4 regions of the Pseudomonas sp. GW821-FHT02B10 genome follow, and region 2 is predicted to be linked to each of the others. Evidence: predicted binding sites of a transcription regulator. Region 2 holds the regulator's gene; each other region holds the start of a gene.
What was found. Region 2 encodes FliA, which starts transcription of late flagellar genes. Its sites were predicted from a motif close to CTAAAGTTTNNNNNNNNNNNGCCGNTAA; they were not measured.
Positions count from the first base shown of each region.

Region 1 (5,954 bases), on a different contig from region 2:
GCGTTGCCGCCGATGCTGCTGCTGGCGTCGATCGCGCTGCTCGCCGGGGTGCCGAGCTTCTGCCGGACCACAGTGGTGGCCTGGGCGTCGGTGCCGATGGCAATGGCGCGTGTGTTGGTCTGTTGCTGCTGGTCGCCGGCGGCCTGGTTGACGTTGAAGTTGCCGTTGTAGCGGGCGCCGGAGTTGTGAAGGGTGGCGGTGTCCACCGCCTGGATGCCTGGGTCGGCCATCACCGAAGCGCAGCCGAACAGGGCAAGCCATACGAGGGTACGAGTCATCTCATTGGCCTCCGGCCATTCTGCCCAAAGGAGCCAGGCCAGAATTCAGCGAGCGGTTGATGGTGCCGGAGATGGCGCCACCGCTGCCGCCGCCGTGGCCGGTGCTCATGCCGGCCATGCCGTTGGGGTTGGTGACGGTGTTCAGCCCCTGCAGGTTGACGCCGTTGGGCATGACGCTGCCGCTGATCGTGGAACCGCTGCTGACCCCGGCAAAATCGCCGTCGCTCAATTCGGTGTTGCTGGTCATCTGTTTGACCCGGGCCGATGGGTTGGCATTGACGGTGGTCGGGTAGGGATCAGGATGCAGCGGAGGGCGGCCGACGCTACGCGGTTGAACGTCGCGGTCGAGAATGATCCTGCCGTCCCTGATGTCGCCGGCAGCCTGGACCGGGAGACTGAGCAGCGAGCCGATGGCACAGCCGATCAGCAGGAGGCGGGTCAGAGCTGAATTGAGATTCTCCACGGCAGCATTCCCTTCTTTTTCGCTGGCCCTAGTCAGCGTTGCGAGGGTAGAGAGCAGAAGCCGTGCCGCTTTTTGATTGTTTCAAAAATTCAACAGGTTACGAATAACCAGGTGTGTTGCCGGGGCAGGGGTGTTTCAACGATGAGACCCGTATCGCCTTCGACAGCCCGGTATGGCCGTGGCGAGGCTCTGGATCGGGGGGCTCGCGGCGGGTTGTATCAGCGTTTTAACAGATGGCAGAAGGGCAATGAGAAGCCCTTTGATTTGGCCGTTCTGCGCAGCGGCGGGTGTTTCAGGGATGGACGTTTTTCTCGCCAGCAGAGGAAAGAAAAAGCGGACAGGAAAAGGATTCGGCTAACCCTGAAGTAAACGCTCGACCCGCTCGAATGCCCGTTGTCGACGGGCTTCCCAGTCGCCGCGAATCACTTCGAAGGGCTGCTGGTGTTGCACCAGCCAATCACCGGTGGCCTTGAAGAAGGCCAGGCGCTCGCTCAGTTGGGGTTGGCAGCGCTGGCCGTCGTTGCTCCAGCCGACATCTTCGGGGGAGAGTAGCAGGTGCAGATCGTAGCCGCGAGCCAGCAGCTCGGGCTCCAGCCAGTCCGGGCAGGTGCCGAACAGGGTCTGGCTCCAGAGCATATTGCTCAGCAGGTGCGTGTCGAGAATCAGCAGCGGCGGCTGTTGTGCCCGGGCCTGGTCCTCCCAGGCCAACTGGCCGCGGGCGATCTCCGGGATATCCGCCAGGCAGGTATCGCGTCGCTGCTGCTCGATGAAATGGCGGACGTACTCGCCCACCTGGATGCCACCGAAGCGCGCCTGCAAGTGGCCGCTGAGCCAGCTTTTGCCGCTGGACTCGGGGCCGGTCAGTACCAGGACCTTCATGCCGGGCGCAACGCCGGGTCGGCCCGCCAGGCACGCCAGCCCTGCACGGCCAGCAGGGTGAACAGTCCGTACAGGGCCGCCGTCAGGTACAGGTCCTTGTAGATGAACAGGCCGACAAAAATCACGTCGACGGCAATCCACAGCGGCCAGCATTGCACGCGCTTCTGCGCCATCCACCATTGCGCCACCAGGCTGAAGCCGGTCAGCGCGGCGTCCAGCCAGGGTTGCGCGGCATCGGTCCAATGGGCCATGGCGGCCCCCAGCAGCAGGCTGCCGATGGCCCCGAGGCTCAGGCCCAGCAGCATCGAGCGGGGCGCCAGCAGGCTGACCGGACGGCCCTGATGGCTGGCGCCACCGCGGGTCCACTGCCACCAGCCATAGAGTTGCAGGGCGGCGTAGACCACTTGCAGCAGCATGTCCGAATACAGTTTCACTTCGAAGAAGATCCAGCTGTACAGCAGCACCATGACCAGGCCGATCGGCCAGCACCAGGGGTTCTGCCTGACTGTCAGCCAGACGGCGATCACGCCGAGTGCGGCGGCGAACAGTTCAAGCCCGGACATGAAAAACTACCTGGAAGCGGAGGAGGGTGCGGATTGTAACCAGAAGCGGCCTTGCATGTTAGTGAAGGCCGGCAACCGTGGCGGGGCGAACCCCGCCACAACCAGCTTCAGACCCGGAACTGGCGCAACAGGCCGTTGAGCTGCTCGCTCAGTTCCTTGAGGTGCAGGCTGGCGGCACTGGACTGCTCGGCCGCCAGGGCGGTGCTGTGGGACAGGCCGGCGGCCTGGGTCACGTTCTGGTTGATGTCTTCGACCACATGGGCCTGTTGCAACGTGGCGCTGGCAATCGAGGCGTTCAGCCCGTTGAGGTTGCGCAGGGCCTGGCCGATGGCGTTCAGGCTTTCACCGGCCAGCCCGGCCTGCTCGATGGTCTGTTGCGAAGCCCGGTTGCTGTCGCCGATGACTTTCACCGCAGCTTCCGAGTGCCCTTGCAGGCGCTCGATCATCGACTGGATCTCGGCGGTGGACTTCTGCGTCCGCTGGGCCAGCAGGCGCACCTCATCGGCCACCACGGCGAACCCACGGCCCTGTTCGCCGGCGCGGGCGGCTTCGATCGCCGCGTTGAGCGCCAGCAGGTTGGTCTGCTCGGCGATCGAGTGGATCACCTCCAGCACGCTGCCGATCTGGGTGCTTTCCTGGGCCAGGGTGCGAATCACTTCCACGGCCTGGTCGATGGTGCCCGAGAGCCGGTCGATCTGTTGCAGGCTGCCGTCGATATTGACCTGGCCCTGCTGGGCCTGGGCTTCGGCGTCGCGCATCTCGCTGGCGGCGTGTTCGGCGTTCTTCGCCACGTCCTGTACGCCGTAGGTCACTTCGTTGATGGCGGTGGCCACCAGCTCCATCTGCTGCGACTGCTGCTGGCTGCGTTCCTGGGCCTGGCTGGCATTGCTGCCCAGGTCGGTGGAGGACTGCGCCAGGGCTGCGGCCGACACCTGCAACTGGCTGACGACGAGACGCAGCTTGGCGGTGAAACCGTTGAAGTGCCGGGCCAGTTCGGTGACTTCGTCCTGGCCGTGGGTGTCGAGGGTACGGGTCAGGTCGCTTTCGCCGCTGGCGATATTGGCCATGGCGTGCACGGTTTCCTGCAGCGGGCGGACGATGCTGCGGGCGATCAGCAACACCAGCAAGGCCATGAGCAGGGCAATGGCGATACCGACGACCGAGGCCTTCACCACCTGGCTGCGGAACTCGGCCTGCACGTCATCGATGTACACCCCCGAACCGATGATCCAGCCCCAGGGCTGGAACAGCTGGACATAGGAGGTCTTCTGCACCGGCTCGCTGGCGCCCGGTTTCGGCCAGCGATAGTTGACCATGCCGGCGCCCTTGGCCTTGGCGATGGCCACCATTTCGTTGAACACGGCAAAGCCGTCCGAGTCGCGAATGGCCGCGAGGTTCTGGCCGTCGAGCTTGGGGTTGGTCGGATGCATGACCATGACCGGGGTCAGGTCGTTGATCCAGAAGTAGTCGCTCTGGTCATAGCGCAGGTTGCGTATGGCGCTCAGCGCCTGCTTCTGCGCCGTCGCGCGATCGAGGCTGCCGGCGCTTTCCAGGCCCTGGAAATAGGCCAGCACACCGTTGGCGGTCTGCACCACATGCTGGGTTTTCTGCGCCTTGGCCTGGTACAGGTCGTCGTGGATCTGTTTGAGCATCAACATGCCCAGGGTCATCAGCATCAATACCGCGACAATCAGGATGAGCCACAGCCGGCGGCTGATCGACATTCTGCGTAAGCTGTTCATGAATCTGTCACTCCCGATTGTTGTTCTTGTAATAGAAACACCCCGTACATCCGTCATGCGCTCCTTGCAGTCCGGTCCATCGGATTCTCGCAACGCGACAGCGTTTATCGAGTATGTCTGCTAGGATTTCGGCCTCATCGCGAAAAACCTGAATCCGGCTGATTTTTCACGGAATTTTCAGGGGCGATGATGATCCTATTGCGGCTGCGAATCCGCGACGCACGCGTCAGTGAACATTGAAAAAAAATTAAAAAGGCATGCCACGGCATGACCTTCGGGGGATTGATGGAGCTTTGGACTGCCGCACAGGCATTGATTTTAGGGATTGTGGAAGGGCTGACGGAGTTTCTGCCCATCAGCAGCACGGGCCACCAGATTATCGTTGCCGACTTGCTCAACTTCGGTGGCGAGCGCGCCATGGCGTTCAACATCATTATTCAGTTGGGGGCCATTCTCGCGGTGGTCTGGGAGTTTCGCCGCAAGATCCTCGACGTGGTCACCGGCCTGCCGACCCAGCGCAACGCCCAGCGTTTCACCATCAACCTGCTGATCGCCTTCCTGCCCGCCGTGGTGCTGGGGGTGATTTTCGCCGACCTGATCCATGAATACCTGTTCAATCCGATCACCGTCGCCACGGCGCTGGTGGTGGGGGGCGTGGTCATGCTCTGGGCCGAACGCCGGCAGCATGAAATACATGCCAACACGGTGGACGAGATCAGTTGGAAAGATGCCTTGAAGGTCGGTTTCGCCCAGTGCCTGGCGATGATTCCAGGCACCTCGCGCTCAGGCTCCACCATCATCGGCGGCCTGTTGTTCGGCCTGTCGCGCAAGACCGCCACCGAGTTCTCGTTCTTCCTGGCGATGCCGACCATGGTCGGTGCCGCGGTCTACTCGGGCTACAAGTACCGCAATCTGTTCCAGCCGGACGACCTGCCGGTGTTCGCCATCGGCTTCATCACCTCGTTCATCTTCGCGATGATCGCGGTCAGGGGCCTGCTCAAGTTCATCGCCAACCACAGCTACGCGGCCTTTGCCTGGTACCGCATTGCCTTCGGCCTGGTGATCCTCGCCACCTGGCAGTTCGGCTGGGTCGACTGGACCGCGGTCCATTCCTGATGGATGCACGCAATCAGAACCGCCCCGGTAGCGTCGCCGGGGCACGGATCCAGCAGCCAAGGCTCAAGGCGGTGGTTTTCCTGCTGCTCTGCGCCTTACCGCTGTGCGGCTCGCTGCTGTTGGGTGTGAAGGGGATTTCCTGGGTACCGCTGGTGGCCTACGGTGCGGTCAGCGTGCTGACGTTCTTCCTCTATTGGAGCGACAAGCGCAAGGCCCGTAGCGACAGCTGGCGGACCCCGGAAAACGTCTTGCACGCCGTGGAGCTGGCCGGTGGCTGGCCAGGCGCCTTGCTGGCGCAACAGGCGTTTCGCCACAAGACCCGCAAGCTGTCCTATCAACTGGTGTTCTGGCTGATCGTGCTGCTGCACCAGGTGTTCTGGATCGACCGGCTGTTTCTCGAAGGCAGCCTGTTCTCGCTGTTCTAAAGCAACAGGCCTACCTGTACCCGCTTGGGCAGCTTGCTCACCACCAACTGGTGCGAACGCTGCAGCAAGTCCCGCAGTTCGCCGGTGCCCAGCGGGTAGGGCGTCTGCATGATGATCCAGTGCGCCCGGGCCAGGTACGGCGCCGGCCCGATGCCGGGACGGTCGACATGGCCGAGGAACAGCTCCTTGTCCACCTTGAACGCCAGTGACTCGCCCCGCAGGTTCTGCAGGGCGAACATCTTGTTGCCGGCCACGGAAAACACCCGCACGCCGCCCCATTTGTAGTCTTCGCGCGCGCCCGGCAAGTCCAGGCAGAATTGCGCCACATCCGCTTCAGTCATGGTTTTTTCTTCCTTTTGTCGCGCTGTCACAGTGTGCGGTCCCCGCAGCCTTTGAAGGCTTCGCTGACATGCTCGATCCAGGCCCTTACCGCTGGCAATACACCGCGCCGGTGAGGGTAGACCGCCTGCAGCCAACCGCCAGGCAGC
Region 1 is NZ_JBWKVU010000009.1:99,207-105,160, forward strand. Features, by position in the region: gene fapB (fibril amyloid subunit FapB) at 1-278, opposite strand, end outside; gene fapA (functional amyloid chaperone FapA) at 280-741, opposite strand; gene AC07VU_RS19610 (AAA family ATPase) at 1,096-1,620, opposite strand; gene pnuC (nicotinamide riboside transporter PnuC) at 1,617-2,183, opposite strand; gene AC07VU_RS19620 (methyl-accepting chemotaxis protein) at 2,291-3,925, opposite strand; gene AC07VU_RS19625 (undecaprenyl-diphosphate phosphatase) at 4,211-5,041, shown strand; gene AC07VU_RS19630 (DUF1294 domain-containing protein) at 5,041-5,466, shown strand; gene AC07VU_RS19635 (MmcQ/YjbR family DNA-binding protein) at 5,463-5,807, opposite strand; gene AC07VU_RS19640 (LysR substrate-binding domain-containing protein) at 5,834-5,954, opposite strand, start outside.
Region 1: AC07VU_RS19620 (methyl-accepting chemotaxis protein) is a predicted target of FliA. The motif match lies at 4,051-4,078, and genes of this name have one in related genera.

Region 2 (5,954 bases):
TTGATCGAAGCCGCGCAGCGCCAGGAAATGCAAGGTCAACCGGTGATTCTGCTGGTAGCCGGTCCGGTCCGCGCGATGCTCTCGCGGTTCGGACGCCTGGCGGTCCCGGGCTTGCACGTGTTGGCGTACCAGGAAATCCCTGACAACAAGCAAGTGACCATCGTTGCGACAGTAGGGCCCAACGGCTGAGGTAGTGGGTTATGCAAGTTAAGCGTTTTTTCGCCGCCGATATGCGTCAGGCCATGAAGCTGGTTCGTGATGAGCTGGGCGCCGACGCTGCCATCATTGGCAATCGCCGCATTGCCGGCGGTGTCGAGCTGACGGCTGCCCTGGATTACAAGCTATCGGCGCTGGCGCCGCGGGTGCCGAACATGGAACTCGAGGACGAACTGCGCAAGACTCAGTCGCGCATCGTCACCGCCCAGGCCGAACTGAGCCTGCGTGGCGACGGCGATGCCAGCACCAATCGCCAGCTGTTCGCCGGCCTGCCGCTGACCGCCGCCGAGCCGCTGATCGAACCTACATTCAACGAGCCCCAGCGCCCGGCCCCGGTAGTCGCCGCACCGGCTGTCGATCAGCGGGCACTGGACTCGATGCGTTTTGAACTCAACGGCCTGCGCGAGTTGCTGGAAGTCCAGCTCGGCTCCCTGGCCTGGAGCCAGCTGCAAGGCAGCCGGCCCGAACAGGCCAACCTGTGGCGGCGCCTGCAGCGTATCGGCTTGTCCGGTCCGCTGGCCCGTGACCTGCTGGCGCTGATCACTGAAATCGACGAACCCCGCCAGGCCTGGCGCATGCTCCTGGCCCACCTGGCGCGGATGATCGTGACCCCGGAAGTCGAGCCACTGGAGGAGGGCGGTGTGATCGCCATGGTCGGCCCCGCCGGCATGGGCAAGACCACCACCCTGGCCAAGCTGGCCGCGCGTTATGTACTCAAGTACGGCGCGCAGAACATCGCGCTGGTGAGCATGGACAGCTACCGCATCGGCGCCCAGGAACAGCTCAAGACCCTGGGCCGGATCCTCAACGTCTCGGTGACCCATGTCGACCCGGGCCAGTCCCTGGCGCAAGCCCTCGATCCGCTGCTGCGCAAGCGTGTGGTGCTGATCGACACCGCCGGCCTGCAAGCCAGCGACCCGGCCCTGCGCATGCAGCTGGAAAGCCTGGCCGGACGTGGCATCCGGGCAAAAAATTATCTGGTCTTGGCAACCACCAGCCAGAAACAGGTTCTAACCGCCGCATACCACAGCTACAAGCGTTGCGGGCTGGCCGGCTGCATCCTGACTAAACTGGATGAAACCGCCAGCCTTGGTGAGGTGTTGAGCCTGGCGATCAGTCATGAACTCCCTGTTGCCTATCTGACCGATGGCCCGCGGATTCCGGACGATCTGCACTTGCCGCGTCGTCACCAGCTGGTCAGTCGTGCGGTGAGCGTGCAGATGCAGGAAGAACCCAGCGAAGAAGCCATGGCTGACATGTTCGCTGACCTCTACCACAACCCGACCAAGCGGGTTGGCTGAGGGAATCATGAAAAGATTGCAATGTACCTACATCGATGGTCTGCCAGGCATTGTTCCGTTGGTGAACGCGCAGCCAGTTATGTGGCCCCGTCTAAGTAAGACAAGGTAAAGAACGAACATGGGCAGCATGCATCCCGTACAGGTGATCGCGGTGACCGGCGGCAAAGGTGGCGTCGGCAAGACTAACGTGTCAGTGAACTTGTCCCTGGCCCTAGCGGAGCTCGGCCGGCGCGTCATGCTGCTGGACGCCGACCTGGGCCTGGCCAACGTCGACGTGCTATTGGGGCTGACCCCCAAACGGACCCTCGCCGACGTGATCGAAGGCCGCTGCGAGCTGCGCGATGTGCTGCTGCAGGGGCCGGGTGGAATCCGTATCGTGCCGGCGGCGTCCGGCACCCAGAGCATGGTTCATCTGAGCCCGGCGCAGCATGCCGGCCTGATCCAGGCCTTCAGCGACATCGGCGACAACCTCGATGTGCTGGTGATCGACACCGCCGCCGGCATCGGCGACTCGGTGGTCAGCTTCGTCCGCGCGGCCCAGGAAGTATTGCTGGTGGTCTGCGACGAGCCGACCTCGATCACCGACGCCTACGCGCTGATCAAGCTGCTCAACCGCGACTACGGCATGAACCGCTTCCGCGTGCTCGCCAACATGGCGCAGAGCCCGCAGGAAGGGCGCAACCTGTTCGCCAAGTTGACCAAGGTCACGGATCGCTTCCTGGACGTGGCCCTACAATATGTCGGCGCCGTGCCTTACGACGAATGCGTGCGCAAGGCCGTGCAAAAGCAGCGTGCGGTCTATGAGGCGTTTCCGCGTTCGAAATGCGCGCTGGCATTCAAGGCCATCGCGCAGAAGGTCGATACCTGGCCGTTGCCGGCCAACCCACGTGGACATCTGGAATTTTTCGTCGAGCGGCTCGTGCATCAGACAGCGGGACCGGTGCTATGAGCGCCAGCGGCTACAACCTTTACAAAAAGTCGGCACGTGACAGCCAGTACGAATTGATCGAGCGCTATGCACCGCTGGTCAAGCGTATTGCCTATCACTTGCTGGCGCGCCTGCCGGCCAGTGTCCAGGTCGAAGACCTGATCCAGGCCGGGATGATCGGTCTGCTCGAAGTGTCGACCAAGTACGACGCGAGCAAGGGCGCGAGTTTCGAGACCTACGCGGGTATCCGTATCCGCGGTGCGATGCTCGATGAGGTCCGTAAAGGTGACTGGGCGCCGCGTTCGGTACATCGCAATACCCGGATGGTGAGCGATGCCATTCGCGCAATTGAAGCTAAAACCGGTCGTGACGCTAAAGATCATGAAGTTGCGGCCGAACTTCAATTGAGTCTCGACGATTATTACGGGATTTTGAACGACACCTTGGGCAGTCGCCTGTTCAGCTTCGACGACCTGTTGCAGGACGGCGAGCATGAAGGGCTGCATGAGGATGGCGCGAGTGCTCATCTCGAGCCGTCGCGCGACCTGGAGGACGAACGTTTCCAGGCCGCGCTGGCGGACGCGATTGCCAATTTGCCGGAGCGTGAGCGACTGGTCTTGGCGCTGTACTACGACGAAGAGCTGAACCTCAAGGAAATCGGTGAGGTCCTGGGGGTCAGCGAATCGCGGGTCAGCCAGTTACACAGCCAGTGCGCGGCCCGTTTGCGGGGGCGTTTGGGAGAGTGGCGAGCGCGCTGACAGGCAGTGTGGGGGACACTGCGGACGAGACTGGCACGACGTGGCCGGACTTGCGGTGTGTATTCCATGCAGTCGTTGAGTGCTCTGCCTGATTGATTGAATGGCGCGTTCAGGTGCTGGACGCGTTTAAGACTGCTTGGAGGTCGAATTGGACAAGAACATGAAAATCCTCATCGTTGATGACTTCTCAACGATGCGGCGGATCATAAAAAACCTGTTGCGTGACCTGGGGTTCACCAACACGGTCGAGGCTGACGATGGCACCACTGCCATTCCGGTCCTCAACAGTGGGAGCATCGACTTTCTGGTAACGGACTGGAACATGCCCGGCATGACCGGTATCGATCTGCTGCGCCATGTGCGCGCCGATGAAAAACTCAAGCACCTGCCGGTACTCATGGTGACCGCTGAAGCCAAGCGCGAACAGATCATCGAAGCTGCCCAGGCCGGCGTAAACGGTTATGTGGTCAAGCCCTTCACGGCCCAGGCGTTGAAAGAGAAGATCGAGAAGATCTTCGAACGCATCGGTTGAGAGTGGAATCATTCCGCCACGGGGGAGCTATGGAGCACAACGAATCTTCATTGGGCGATTTCGAATCGACCCTGAAAAAACACGCACTCGAACTGGTCGACAGCCTTGAAAAAGGCAAGTTCGGCGAAGCCGTGCAACTGATCCATGAGCTCAACCAGACCCGTGACCGCGGCCTGTACCAGGAGGTCGGCAAGCTCACCCGCGAGCTGCATAGCGCCATCGTCAATTTCCAGATTGACCCGCATATGCCGCAAGCCGAGGAAGTTTCACAGATCACGGATGCCACCGAGCGCCTGTCCTATGTGGTCAGGCTGACCGAGGCCGCGGCCAACCGCACCATGGATCTGGTCGAGAGCGCCACCCCGCTGGTCAATGGCCTGAGTAGCGAAGCCCAGGCCCTGAGCGCCGATTGGGGGCGTTTCATGCGCCGCGAACTGGGCGCCGAGGAATTCCGCGACCTGGCCCGCCGGGTGGACGGTTTCCTGACCCGCAGCGAGCAAGACACGCGTGCGGTATCGAGCAACCTCAACGACATTCTGCTGGCGCAGGATTACCAGGACTTGACCGGTCAGGTGATCAAGCGCGTGACCCAGTTGGTCACCGAAGTCGAGAGCAACCTGCTCAAACTGGTCCTGATGGCCAGCCAGGTCGATCGTTTTGCCGGCATCGAACATGACCGTGAATCGATCCTCGCTGAAAAAGATCCGCAAAAACATCTGGCCAAGGGTGAAGGTCCGCAGATTCATGCCGATAAACGTGAAGACGTTGTATCCGGTCAGGACGATGTCGACGATTTGCTTTCCAGCCTTGGATTCTAGGAGCACCCATACATGAGCTTCGGCGCCGATGAAGAAATCCTTCAGGATTTTCTGGTTGAGGCCGGCGAGATTCTAGAGCAACTGTCCGAACAACTGGTCGAGCTGGAAAGCCGGCCGGACGATGCGGATCTGCTCAACGCAATTTTTCGCGGTTTTCACACTGTAAAAGGGGGCGCCGGCTTCCTCCAGCTCAACGAGCTGGTGGAGTGCTGCCACATCGCCGAGAACGTGTTCGACATCCTGCGCAAGGGTGAGCGTCGCGTCGACGCGGAACTGATGGACGTAGTGCTCGAAGCGCTGGACGCAGTGAACGGCATGTTCGGCCAGGTGCGCGAGCGTACCGAGATCACCGCCGCCACTCCGGAGCTGCTGGCTGCCCTGGCCCGTCTGGCCGAGCCTGCGGGGGCCGAGGAGGTCGCCGCGCCGGTGGCCGACGTTGAGACAGTTGTTGAAGCCGTTGCCGAGCCGGTCGCCGAGTCGACCGAAAGCGAGTCCGGCGATATCACCGACAGCGAGTTCGAGCAGCTGCTCGATTCGCTCAATGCCGCCAAGGCCGAGGCCGAAGCCCCGGCTGCTGTTGCTCCCGCGGCACCCGCCGCCGGCAGTGAAGCGGCCAGCGACGAAATCACCGATGCCGAGTTCGAGTCGTTGCTCGATCAATTGCACGGCAAGGGCCAGTTCGCACCGGATGCGGTGGCCCCTTCGGCCACGGCGCCGGCTGCGGAAAAAGCCGCGGCCAGCGACGAAATCACCGATGACGAATTCGAAGCCCTGCTGGATCAGCTGCATGGCAAAGGCAACTTTGCGGTCGATGCGCTGGACTCCGCGGTGGCAGCGGCGGTACCGCCGGCTACGCCAAGCGCGGCCGCCGCCGGTAGCGACCTGATCACCGACCAGGAATTCGAATCCCTGCTCGACGAGCTGCATGGCAAGGGCAAGTTCTCTGAAGTGCCCGCAGCCGCGGCGACCGTGGGTAGCGCAACGGCCGCCACGGCTCCGGCGCCTGCCGCCGTCGCCAAGCCAGCGGTGAAGAAGCCCGAAGCCAAGGCCGAAACGCCAAAACCGGCTCCAGCCGCTGCTCCGGCGCCTGCTCGTGCTCCGGCTGCCGCTCCGGCGGAAAAGCCGGTCAGCGAAGCTGAAACCACCGTGCGGGTCGATACCGCGCGGCTGGACGAAATCATGAACATGGTCGGCGAGCTGGTGCTGGTGCGTAACCGCCTGGTGCGCCTGGGGCTTAACAGCGGCGACGAAGCCATGTCCAAGGCCGTGTCGAACCTCGACGTGGTCACGGCCGACTTGCAGACCGCGGTGATGAAGACCCGGATGCAGCCGATCAAGAAGGTCTTCGGGCGCTTCCCGCGCCTGGTTCGCGACCTGGCCCGCCAGCTCAAGAAAGAGATC
Region 2 is NZ_JBWKVU010000011.1:143,895-149,848, forward strand. Features, by position in the region: gene flhA (flagellar biosynthesis protein FlhA) at 1-189, shown strand, start outside; gene flhF (flagellar biosynthesis GTPase FlhF) at 201-1,517, shown strand; gene fleN (flagellar synthesis regulator FleN) at 1,636-2,466, shown strand; gene fliA (RNA polymerase sigma factor FliA) at 2,463-3,203, shown strand; gene AC07VU_RS22400 (chemotaxis response regulator CheY) at 3,364-3,735, shown strand; gene AC07VU_RS22405 (protein phosphatase CheZ) at 3,765-4,553, shown strand; gene AC07VU_RS22410 (chemotaxis protein CheA) at 4,566-5,954, shown strand, end outside.

Region 3 (5,954 bases), on a different contig from region 2:
GGTGGCCGCGCTCGATCCGCGGGTCGATGAGCAAGTGGTGCAAGATCAGATGCAACAGACCAGCGCACCGGAAGCCGAGCCTCCGGTCGAGACGCCGGCCACGGATGAGGTTGAGGCTGAGGAGCCGGTAGTGAAGCCGGATGAACCAGGGCCGGACCAGTTCAGTGGGGCCAGGCCCTAGAAACGCAAAACGGGCAGCCCCGCAAGGGACTGCCCGTTTTTTATCGACGCTCGAATCTCAGAGGTCGTCTTTGTCGAAGCGCCGGGCTTCGCGTTGCAGCTGATAGACAAAGCGCTCGACCTGGCGTTGAACCAGGCCGCTCATGTTATGAAAGCGCACACCGGCGAAAGTCGTGTCGATCTTCTCTTCGTGGTGCAGGTAACGCAGTTCCACTGGCGCAGTCATGCTGCCGAAGGGCAGGGCGGCGATAAAACGCTCGTAGACCTGGCCCAGTTGCAGGCGGCTGGAGATGTCGCCCTCGAAGCGCAGCTTGCAGCCGGTGGCGGAGATATCCAGCAGCTTGCCGGCGATCGGCGCCTTGAGTTTTTCGCCGCCCAGTTCGATGTTGACCAGCTGGGCCAGCTTCAGGGCTGCGCGAAAGGCATTGCGGCGCTGGTGATAGACCACTTCGTCTGGCAGGGTGCCGCGGTAGCATCGCCCACCATTGGATTCGTCGATAGTCGGGATGCCATTGCTTTCCCAGGCGATGCGCACGCCTTCGTGAAAGCCTTCGACGCGAAACGGTTCGCCGGCGAGCATGAAGCGTTCGCCATCGCGGGGGATCATTTCGTCCAGGGCAATCATGTTGCTGTCACGATCGATCTCGACCAGATAGCTTTGAAAGCGCTGGCTGCGTTCATGGAAAGTGATGATCAGCGGGTCATGGCTGTCTTGCAGCAAGCGCAGCGTGGAGTTGATTTCCAAGGGGGTGGTCAGCACCTTGGGTGGCTGCGGCGCATCTTCTGCGTTTACGGCATTGAACACGGTTCATCAATCTCCAGACAAAATACGACTACACGCAAGAGCCAGCATTTTGCCAGCATGTTCCGCGACTTGATAGGGCGCGCTCATCTCTGGGGTCAAGCCTGGCTAAGCGGGCGAGGCTTGGCAAGCTTGGCGGTTGAGCCACGGGCATCATAGAGGGCTGGAGGCTCGCCACCGGTGAGGATTTTCAATTGATTGGCGGTGGTGGCCTGTTGAACCTGGATCGAGCGACCATTGAGTTCGTTCGCCGCCTGGCAATCGGCAAGCATTTGGGTCAGCACGTCACTCTGGGCCAGTAACTGGTCGCCGATCGAGGAGTGGCTGGCCAACTGTTCCAGGCCGGCGCGGCTGGCAGGAAGGTTCAGGCTGGCGAGGAGTTCGCTGCGTTTGCGGCCATGCTGCTCGAGCAAAATGATCAGGGCTTGCTTCTGCGCGAGAATCTCTTCCAGCAGCGGCATGTCGCGACCGTGCAGGGCTAGGGATTCGGTGCGCAGCAATTCCAGCAATTGTTGAGCTGGAGCAAAGTCGTCGGTGATCAGTTGCAGCAAATTAGTGTCGTGCATGTATGGCCTTGGGTTTTAAGCGTCCAAAAAACTGGCGCAGGCCTTATTGGCTAGCGCTGGGCTTCGAAATTAAGCAGTTTGCTGGCTACACGGTTGCTGTCGACTTTATAGCTGCCATCGGCAATCGCTTGCTTCAGCTCGGCCACGCGGGCGTTGTCGACGGCAGGCTGGTCGCGCAGCTTGTCAGTGATCTTCTGCAACTGTTGAGCCTCATTACTGAGGTGTACCGACTCCCCGCTGGTGCTGGCCTGTTCGGCCGGAGTGTTCAGCGGCGCGGATTTGTCGGCGTCGCCGGTTTCCTTGCTGGCGCTGGTGCGCGTGCTGCCGGTGAGTGAGGGAGAGCTGTTTAAACGGCTGAAATCGATGACCATGGTAAAAAAACCTCTGGGTATTTGGACGCTTGACTTGTTTTCGGCAATACGCCGGAAAACTTTAGGCTCAAATATCGATAAGCCCGCACGCGCCGCTGTTGCCCTGCATGGGCCACAGTTTAGGGGGCAACAGTGCACAGCGCCAGTCGTCTACATGGCGACTTCCACCTGTCCCGGCGCGGTGATCCGCGCTTTGATGACCCGTTGTGAATTGAGGTTCTTGACCCGTATCTGCTCGCTCATGCCGCCATTGGACAAGGCTTCGCCGGGCATTTTCACGTTCAGCGTGCCGCTACGGGCAGAGATCACCACCTGATCGCCCTTGCGTACCACTTCCGCCTGTTCCAGGTGAACCAGGGTGACGAGCTGGTCGGCGACCATTGGTCGGACAAGCTTCTGCCCAATGGCCTGGTCCACTGAAGTCAGATAGCCCTGGTTGATCTGGCCGATATCGCGCTCGCGCAGCATCACGTCTTCGGGGCTGATGATGCCGGCGCGCTTGAGTGGCCGGGTGGTGGTCACCACCTCGCGGAACAGCTTGACCTGGGCGGGCACGAATACGGTCCAGGGCGAGGCGCCGTCGCAACGGACGCGAACGGTCACGCGTCCCAGCGGTTGCGCCGGGCTTTCCAGGGTCGCTGTCAATTCCTTGTCGCAGTGCGGCATGCGCAGCCGCGGGTCGAGTTGATTGACCTGGATCTCGTAGCGCCCAGGCGTTTGACTGGTGGCTAAATAGTCTTCTACGGTGAATTCAAGAAACCCCTGAGTGACGCCGATAAGTAGATCAGGCAGGGTTACCGAGTCAGCAACGGCAGGATGGCCAGGGTTAAAAAAAAACAAAGCCGACAGTCCGTACAGCAATCTGCGGTAGTTTGATGTCAGGCGTCGGGAAAATGTCGTTTTGGCGTTCATAACAGTTAAAAAGCAAGCGCCGTGCCGTTTAGCGATGAGCGCGCGTCGGAACTTAAGCTTTGGGGAGTCTGGGCATGGCTGGTGTAATGGATTCGGTGAACCAGCGCACGCAACTGGTAGGGCAGAATCGCCTTGAGCTGTTGCTGTTCCGTCTCGACGGGCAGCAGCTCTATGGGATCAACGTGTTCAAGGTTCGGGAGGTGCTGCAATGCCCCAAACTGACGTTGATGCCCAAGTCCAGTCCTGTGGTGTGCGGTGTCGCGAATATTCGAGGGGCGACCATTCCGATCCTGGACCTGGCGATGGCCACCGGTTCAGGCGGGTTGCAGGATCTGAGCAACCCCTTTGTCATCATCACTGAGTACAACACCAAGACCCAGGGGTTTCTGGTGCGGTCGGTCGAGCGCATCGTCAACATGAACTGGGAGGAGATCCATCCGCCACCCAAGGGGACGGGGCGCGATCACTACCTGACGGCAGTGACGCGGGTCGACAATCAGTTGGTGGAAATCATCGACGTCGAGAAGGTGCTGGCCGAGGTCGCGCCGACGCCCGAGACCATTTCGGTCGGTGTGGTGGATGTCGAGACTCAGCACAAGGCTGTTTCACTGCGGGTACTGACGGTCGATGACTCGTCGGTGGCGCGCAAGCAGGTCACGCGTTGCCTGCAGACCGTGGGGGTCGAGGTGGTGGCCTTGAACGACGGCCGACAGGCGCTGGATTACCTGCGCAAGCTGGTCGACGAGGGCAAGAAACCTGAAGAAGAGTTTCTGATGATGATCTCCGACATCGAGATGCCGGAGATGGACGGCTACACCCTCACGGCCGAAATACGCAACGATCCACGCATGCAAAAGCTGCACATCATCCTGCATACTTCGTTGTCAGGTGTATTCAATCAGGCGATGGTGAAGAAGGTCGGTGCCGATGACTTCCTTGCCAAGTTTCGTCCTGATGACCTGGCATCCCGGGTTGTCGACCGGATCAAAGCAGCAGATAACAGCTAGGGATATCCATCCCTGGCGGTCACACGATTTAAGAGGCGGCATCATTGTCTACGGGTAATTTGGATTTCGAACAGTTCCGGGTGTTCCTGGAAAAAGCCTGTGGGATCTTGCTGGGTGAGAACAAGCAATATCTGGTGTCGAGCCGTCTCAACAAACTGATGGAACAGCAAGGCATCAAGTCCCTCGGGGAGCTGGTTCAGCGCATTCAGTCCCAGCCGCGCAGCGGTTTGCGAGAGATGGTGGTCGACGCCATGACCACCAACGAAACCCTGTGGTTTCGCGATACCTATCCATTCGAGGTGTTGAAGAACAAGGTCTTGCCGGAGGCGATCAAGGCCAGCCCCAACCAGCGCTTGCGCATCTGGTCGGCGGCCTGTTCCTCGGGGCAGGAACCCTATTCGTTGTCCATGTCGATCGACGAGTTCGAGAAGACCAACATGGGGCAACTGAAGATGGGGGTGCAGATCGTTGCCACCGACCTGTCCGGGACCATGCTGAACAACTGCAAGACCGGCGAGTACGACAGCCTGGCGATCGGTCGCGGTTTGTCGGCCGATCGCCTGCAGCGCTATTTCGATCCCAAGGGGCCGGGGCGCTGGGTGGTCAAGGCGCCGATCAAGAGCCGGGTCGAGTTCCGCTCGTTCAACCTGCTGGACAGTTATGCCAGCCTGGGCAAATTCGATGTCGTGTTCTGCCGCAATGTGCTGATCTACTTCTCCGCCGAGGTGAAGAAGGACATCCTGATGCGCATTCACAGCACCCTGAAGCCGGGTGGTTACCTGTTTCTCGGGGCTTCCGAGGCGCTCAATGGATTGCCCGACCACTACCAGATGGTCCAGTGCAGCCCTGGGATCATTTACCAGGCGAAGTAAGATTGTCGTTGTTGAAAAAAGAGGCCTTCGGGCCTCTTTTTTTGTGCCTGCGATTTTGCCAGCGCAGAAGAGGCGGCAACCGCCGCATTGCCGCTTTGCTGACGTTTCGCGGAAATGCCTTGCCGCTTTTCTGGCATTGCCGCTTTGCCGCTGCCGGCAAAGCCTTGATTTACGGGCTTTTAGCACTTGGCACGCGGCTTGCTATATCCCGTTTACGAAAAATCTGGTCGAAGGTTTCCCGACATGAGCATCAGCTTCGATAAAGCGCTCGGCATTCATGAGCAGGCTCTTGGCTTTCGCGCCAAGCGTGCCGAGGTGCTGGCCAACAACATCGCCAACGCCGACACCCCGAACTACAAGGCTCGGGATCTGGACTTCTCTGCCGTACTCGCCGAGCAGAACGAGAAAGCCAAGAACGGCACCTTTGCCCTGAACATGACCAACAGCCGGCACATCGAAGCTGAAGGCCTGGGCAGCGGTGACGAGTCGCTGCTGTACCGCACACCGATGCAGCCGTCGATCGACCAGAACACCGTGGATGCCCAACTGGAACAGTCGAACTACGCCGAGAACTCGGTGAACTTCCAGGCCAGCTTCACGCTGCTCAACAGCAAATTCAAAGGGCTGGTGTCAGCCCTGCGCGGAGAGTAATCCATGTCCCTCGCCAGTGTTTTCAATATTGCCGGTAGTGGCATGAGTGCCCAGACCACTCGCTTGAACACCGTCGCCAGTAACATCGCTAACGCCGAGACAGTCTCCTCGAGCATCGACCAGACCTACCGTGCGCGCCACCCGGTGTTCGCCACTATGTTCCAGGGCGCGCAAAGCGGTGGCAGCGAGTCGCTGTTCCAGAACCAGGACGCGGCCGGTCAGGGCGTTCAGGTGCTGGGTGTGGTCGAGGACCAGAGCAACCTCGAGGCGCGTTACGAGCCTAACCATCCGGCCGCCGACGCCAAGGGGTATGTCTACTACCCCAACGTCAACGTGGTGGAAGAAATGGCCGACATGATTTCCGCCAGCCGCTCGTTCCAGACCAACGCGGAAATGATGAACACCGCCAAAACCATGATGCAGAAGGTCCTGACCCTCGGTCAGTGATAAGGGGCGACTCAGATGAGTGTTACCGATACCACCAGTGGCCTGACGCTCAAGGAGATCCTTGCGAACTCCTCGAAGAAAACCCCGACCACCAGCAATGACGGCCTGGCCGCGGCCACCAATAGCGTCAAGGGCAAAAATGAGCT
Region 3 is NZ_JBWKVU010000005.1:74,824-80,777, reverse strand. Features, by position in the region: gene AC07VU_RS13085 (MFS transporter) at 1-181, shown strand, start outside; gene AC07VU_RS13080 (flagellar brake protein) at 239-985, opposite strand; gene AC07VU_RS13075 (flagella synthesis protein FlgN) at 1,081-1,548, opposite strand; gene flgM (flagellar biosynthesis anti-sigma factor FlgM) at 1,599-1,919, opposite strand; gene flgA (flagellar basal body P-ring formation chaperone FlgA) at 2,070-2,831, opposite strand; gene AC07VU_RS13060 (chemotaxis protein CheV) at 2,906-3,838, shown strand; gene cheR (protein-glutamate O-methyltransferase CheR) at 3,883-4,710, shown strand; gene AC07VU_RS13050 (hypothetical protein) at 4,713-4,973, shown strand; gene flgB (flagellar basal body rod protein FlgB) at 4,954-5,361, shown strand; gene flgC (flagellar basal body rod protein FlgC) at 5,365-5,808, shown strand; gene flgD (flagellar hook assembly protein FlgD) at 5,824-5,954, shown strand, end outside.
Region 3: flgM (flagellar biosynthesis anti-sigma factor FlgM) is a predicted target of FliA. The motif match lies at 1,957-1,984, and genes of this name have one in related genera.

Region 4 (5,954 bases), on a different contig from region 2:
ACGCTGCCCAGGCGCTGGCCGGCCTGGTTGGCGATGCCGACGCTGCTTGCGCTCTCGCGCTGGCTTTCGGTCATGGTGTCCACCGCCTGGCGGGCGCCGACCTGCAGTTCCTCGATCATCTTCTGCACTTGCTGCGCCGAGTCCTGGGTGCGGTGGGCGAGGTTGCGCACCTCATCGGCGACCACCGCGAAACCACGGCCGGCCTCCCCGGCGCGGGCGGCTTCGATGGCGGCGTTGAGGGCCAGCAGGTTGGTCTGCTGGGAGATGCTGGTGATGACTTCGAGGATCTGCCCGATGTTCACCGTGTTGCTGTTCAGGGTTTCGATATGGCCGCAGGAGTCGCTGATCTTCGCCGACAGCTGCTGCATGGCGGCGATGGTCTGGTCGACCACGGCCTGGCCTTCGCCAGCCAGGTTGCGCGCATCGCTGGAGTGCTGCGACGCCAGGGCGGCGTTCTGGGCGATTTCCTGGGCGGCGGCGCCGAGCTGGTTGATGGCCGCGGCGACGCTGCTGGTGCGCGAGGCCTGCTGGCCGGAGTTGAACATCGACGAGTTCGAGGCGCTGACCACCCGCAGGGCGACTTCGTTGACCTGGCCGGTGGCCGAGGCGACTTCGCGGATCGAACCGTGAACCCGCTCGACGAAACGGTTGAACGACACGCCCAGGGTGCCGAACTCGTCGTGGCCATGGATGGTCAGGCGCTTGGTCAGGTCGCCCTCACCCTCGGCGATGTCGTGCATGGCGCGGCCCATCAGGTGCAGCGGCTGCATCAGCACGCGGATCAGCATGCCCAGCAGGCTGATGATGATCACTACGGCAATCAGCATGGCGATGATCGCTGAGGTGCGGAACTCGCTGAGCATCGAGAACGCGGTGTCCTTGTCCAGCACCAGCGCCACGTACCAGTCCGCCGCCGGCACGCCGTTGACGCGGGTGAAGGAGATGAGCTGGGTCTTGCCGTCCAGCTCGACTTCCTTCAGGCCCGGGCCGACCTGCGGGGCGCCATTGGGGTAGGCGTCGCTGAGGTTCTTGAGCACCAGCTTGCTGTCCGGGTGGATCAGGATCTTGCCGCCGGCGCTGACGATGAACGCCTGGCCATGGCCGCCGAAATTCAGCGAGTTGATGATGGCGCTGACGTTGGACAGGTCGATATCGGCTCCGGCGACGCCGATGAAGCTGCCCTGGTGCTGCACCGGGGTGGCGACGGTGATCACCAGCTTGCCGGAAGAGGCGGCGATGTAGGGTTCGGTGACGATGGTCTGCTGGGCCGAGTTGGCCGCCTTGTACCAGCCGCGGGCACGTGGGTCGTAGTCGGGCGCGCGGTTGCCCGCCGGGACCGAGAACATCGCGCCGTCCTGGCCGCCGAAGTAGCTGAGCTGGAAGTTGCTGGCATAGGCGGGGAGGCCGACGCTGCGTTTCAGGCCGTCGGCGCCGCTGCCGTCCACGGCGATCTGCTGGGCCAGGGTGTGCAGCAACTGGATGCGACTTTCCAGCCAGGTCTGGATGTTGCTGCTGGTCAGGCTGCCGAGTTCCTGCATGGAGGACTCGTTGCTGCTGCGCAGGGCCTCGCGCTGTCGATAGTCGTTGAACAGGATAAAACAGGCGAACGCAACGGCGACCACAAGAGCGGCGGCAAGCAGGATCTTATGGCTGAATTTCATGTTTCTGGTCATTAGGTGAACTACCGCGAAAGGGTGGTCAGCGAGGGGGCGTCAATTTGCCATAACGGCAGCTTTTGCGCTGCTTTTATGTCGACTGGCCATCATGAAAAATGAGGCACGCCGACGTCTGCCCGACGAAATGCGTTTTGCCCCCGCAAAGTGGTTGATTCCGGAGGAAATGCTGGGCGCTGCGTCACAATAAATAGGCGTCTGGCTGGGGAACCAGATGGGGCTTTTCTCTTCTAAGCTTCTGGTTGGCAGCATGCCATCCCCCCGTTCGCCCAGGAGTTTCACCATGTCCCTGCGTTCTCTCGCTCTGTTGTCGTTCTGCGTGCTGTTGGCTGCATGCGGCAAGATCAATCAGGAAAACTATTCCAAGCTGTCGGCCGGCATGCCCAAGGCCGAAGTTGAAAAACTGCTGGGCAAACCAACCGATTGTTCCGGCGCGCTGGGCATGTCCAGCTGCACCTGGGGTGACAAGAACAGCTTTATCAGCGTGCAGTACGCCGGTGACAAAGTGCTGATGTTTTCCGGGCAAGGCCTGAAGTAAAAAAAACCGGGGCCACGTGCCCACGGGAGAAAAATAATGATGCGTTTGCTAGTCACTCTTCTGGCCGGCCTGTTGTTGGCCGGCTGCGCCACTTCCCGGGACGATTCACTGGCGCCCAAGACCGCTAATCACGTCGATCTCAAGCGTTACCAAGGGACCTGGTACGAGCTGGCGCGTTTGCCGATGTATTTCCAACGTAACTGCGCGCAATCCGAAGCCCGCTACACCTTGCTGCCCGAAGGCAATATGGCGGTGCTCAACCGCTGCCTGACCGCCAACTGGCAATGGGAAGAGGTGCGGGGCACGGCAACGCCGCAGGCGCCGGACAAAACCGACAAGCTGTGGGTCGAGTTCGATACCTGGTTTTCCCGGTTGATCCCGGGCCTGGCCAAGGGCGACTACTGGGTGCTGTATGTGAGCGACGACTACAAGACAGCCATTGTCGGCAACCCGGATCGTCGATACCTGTGGCTGTTGTCGCGCCGGCCGAATGTCAGCGAGGCGGTTCGCGAGGACCTGCTGAGCAGGGCGCGCCAGCAGGGTTATGACACCACCCGTCTGATCTGGCGAGTGTCGGACAAGGCGATGGCCAAGACCTCGAAGTGAATCCATGCGGGAGCCAGCGTGCTGGCTCCCGCGGTGACGGGCTTCAGCCGAGCAGGTCGCGCAGCACCTGGGTAAAGGCCCGATTACTTTCTTCTTCGCCTGCGTGACGTCCGTCGCGCACGACCCACTGACCGTTGACCAGCACATCGCGCACCTGGCGATCGCCGCCGGCGAACAGCCAGCGGTTGAGAATGCCGTCGCCCTCGGCGGTGGCCAGGTAAGGATCGCTGCCGTCAAGCACCAGCCAGTCGGCACGCTTGCCCACTTCCAGGGCGCCGATCGGCTGCCCCAGGGCCTGGGCGCCGCCGTCCAGCGCGGCGTCGTACAGGGTCCGGCCAACCATCGGCTGGTCGTTGCGATACAGGCGGTTGCGGCGTTGATCGCGCAGGCGCTGGCCGTATTCCGCCCAGCGCAATTCTTCCACCACGCTCAGCGACACATGGCTGTCGGAACCGATACCCATGCGGCCGCCCTGGGCGAGAAAATCCACCGCCGGGAAAATCCCGTCGCCGAGGTTGGCTTCGGTGGTCAGGCACAGGCCGGCAATCGCTCGGCTCTGCGCCATGAGGCTGACTTCTTCGGCATTCGCGTGGGTGGCATGGACCAGGCACCAGCGCTGATCGACCGCGGTGTTTTCATACAGCCATTGCAGCGGCCGGCGCCCGCTCCAGGTCAGGCAGTCGTTGACTTCCTTCTGCTGTTCGGCAATGTGGATATGCACCGGGCACTGCTTGTCGCTGGCGGCCAGCACTTCGCTGATCTGCTGCGGGGTGACCGCGCGCAACGAGTGGAAGCACAGCCCCAGCTGCTGGGCCGGTTGCCGGGCCAGCAGCGGTTGCAGGCGGCTTTGCAGCTTGAGGTAGTTTTCCGTGCTGTTGATGAAGCGGCGCTGGCCTTCGTTGGGCGCCTGGCCGCCGAAACCGGAGTGGCTGTACAGCACTGGCAGCAGGGTCAGGCCGATGCCGGCGGCGCTGGCGGCCTGGCTGATGCGCAGGGACAGCTCGGCCGGGTCGGCGTAGGGCTGGCCGTTGGTGTCGTGATGCACATAGTGGAATTCGGCGACCGAGGTGTAACCGGCCTTGAGCATTTCGATGTACAGCTGACGGGCGATGATGCCCAGCTGGTCCGGGCTGATCTTGCCCACCAGGCGATACATCAGGTCGCGCCAGGTCCAGAAGCTGTCGTTGGGGTTGCCGGCCACTTCCGCCAGCCCGGCCATCGCCCGCTGGAACGCATGGGAGTGCAGGTTGGGCATGCCCGGCAGCAGCGGGCCTTGTAGCCGCTCGGCGCCTTCTGCGCTGGCATCGGCCTGGATGTGGGTCAACAGGCCGTCGGCGCTGACCTCAAGACGTACGTTGTTGGCCCATCCGTTAGGCAGCAGTGCGCGTTCGGCAAAGAAGGCGGACATGGTTCAAGCACCCCGTCGTGTGTTATTTGTATATACATATACAGACGTTTGCCTGCTCGGTAAACTCCGGCAAGCTAGCCTCTTTCTTCAGCCAACAAGGATTTCCCGTGCCGACTCCGCCCGCCAACTCCCCGCTGGCCGCCCATCTGGGCGATAGTCCGGCGCCCCTGTACGCCCGCGTCAAGCAGATGATCACCCAGCAGATCGAGAGTGGAAACTGGCCGCCGCATTACCGCGTGCCCTCGGAAAGCGAGCTGGTCAGCCAGCTGGGTTTCAGCCGCATGACCATCAACCGCGCCCTGCGCGAGATGACCGCCGAAGGCCTGCTGGTGCGCATGCAGGGCGTGGGGACTTTCGTCGCCGAACCGAAAAGCCAGTCGGCGCTGTTCGAGGTGCACAACATTGCCGACGAGATCGCCTCGCGCGGTCATCGCCATACCTGCAAGGTCATCACCCTGGGTGAAGAGGCGGCCGGTTCCGAGCGCGCCGTGGCCCTGGAAATGCGCGAAGGGCAGAGGGTCTTCCACTCGCTGATCGTGCACTTCGAGAACGATATCCCGGTGCAGATCGAGGACCGTTTCGTCAACGCGCTGGTGGCGCCGGATTACCTCAAACAGGATTTCACCCTGCAGACCCCCTACGCCTACCTGAACCAGGTCGCGCCGCTGACCGAGGGCGAGCACGTGGTCGAGGCGATTCTGGCCGAGCCGGAAGAATGCAAGTTGCTGCAGATCGAGCGCGGCGAGCCGTGCCTGCTGATTCGCCGCCGGACCTGGTCCGGCCGCCAGCCGGTGACCGCCGCGCGCCTGATCCACCCGGGTTCTCGTCACAGCCTGGAAGGGCGGTTTCATAAGTAAGGGGCATCAATGACTCAGTTGAACGTTTTGCGCGCGGCCAACTACCCGCGCATGCCATGGAAGAACGGTGGCGGCAGTACCGAAGAGATCACCCGGGACGCCGGCGTCGGCCTGGAAGGTTTCGGCTGGCGGCTGTCGATCGCCGATATCGGCGAGTCCGGTGGCTTCTCCAGCTTCGCCGGCTACCAGCGGGTCATTACCGTGCTGCAAGGCGCGGGCATGACCCTGACGGTGGACGGCGAGGACACCCGCGCACTGTTACCGCTGGACCCCTTTGCCTTCAGTGGCGCCAGCCAGGTCGCGTGCACCCTGATCGACGGGCCGATTCGCGACTTCAACCTGATCTACGCGCCGGACCGCTACAGCGCTCGCCTGCAATGGCTGCAGGGTGGCCAGCGCTTCTTCACCCAGGCCGGCACGGTGCTGGTATTCAGCGTGGCCGAGGAAATGCGCGCCGACCTGGGTGGCGGTGTCGCCGCCTTGCTGGAGCGCCATGACTGCCTGCAACTGCTCGGTAACCCCGGCCTGCGGGAAGTCAGCGTCAGTGGCGCTTGCTGCGTGATCGAGCTGACAGCCATCTGACCTGTAGCCGCTGCCGCAGGCTGCGATGAGGCTCGAAGAGCCTCCGGGGCCTGCAAGGGCGCGTCTCCTTCGGAGCCGATCGCAGCCTTCGGCAGCGGCTACACAAGGCTTGTTTCTCTCCCTTCCTGATGTTGTTTCCCTCGCGCACCAATTTGTTACCGAACGCCCCAGCGTGGCGCAAAGCCCTGGCGAAGTAACAGCTCTCACTCCTCTCGTCATATCCCCCGCGAAAAAATAATCGACGCTGAAACCCTTGATCCAAGGGCCTCTCCAGCATTTCCAGAGATTTT
Region 4 is NZ_JBWKVU010000003.1:375,798-381,751, reverse strand. Features, by position in the region: gene AC07VU_RS09135 (methyl-accepting chemotaxis protein) at 1-1,673, opposite strand, end outside; gene AC07VU_RS09130 (hypothetical protein) at 1,957-2,211, shown strand; gene AC07VU_RS09125 (lipocalin family protein) at 2,248-2,817, shown strand; gene AC07VU_RS09120 (formimidoylglutamate deiminase) at 2,861-4,225, opposite strand; gene hutC (histidine utilization transcriptional repressor HutC) at 4,414-5,082, shown strand; gene AC07VU_RS09110 (HutD/Ves family protein) at 5,092-5,664, shown strand.
Region 4: AC07VU_RS09135 (methyl-accepting chemotaxis protein) is a predicted target of FliA. The motif match lies at 1,723-1,750, and genes of this name have one in related genera.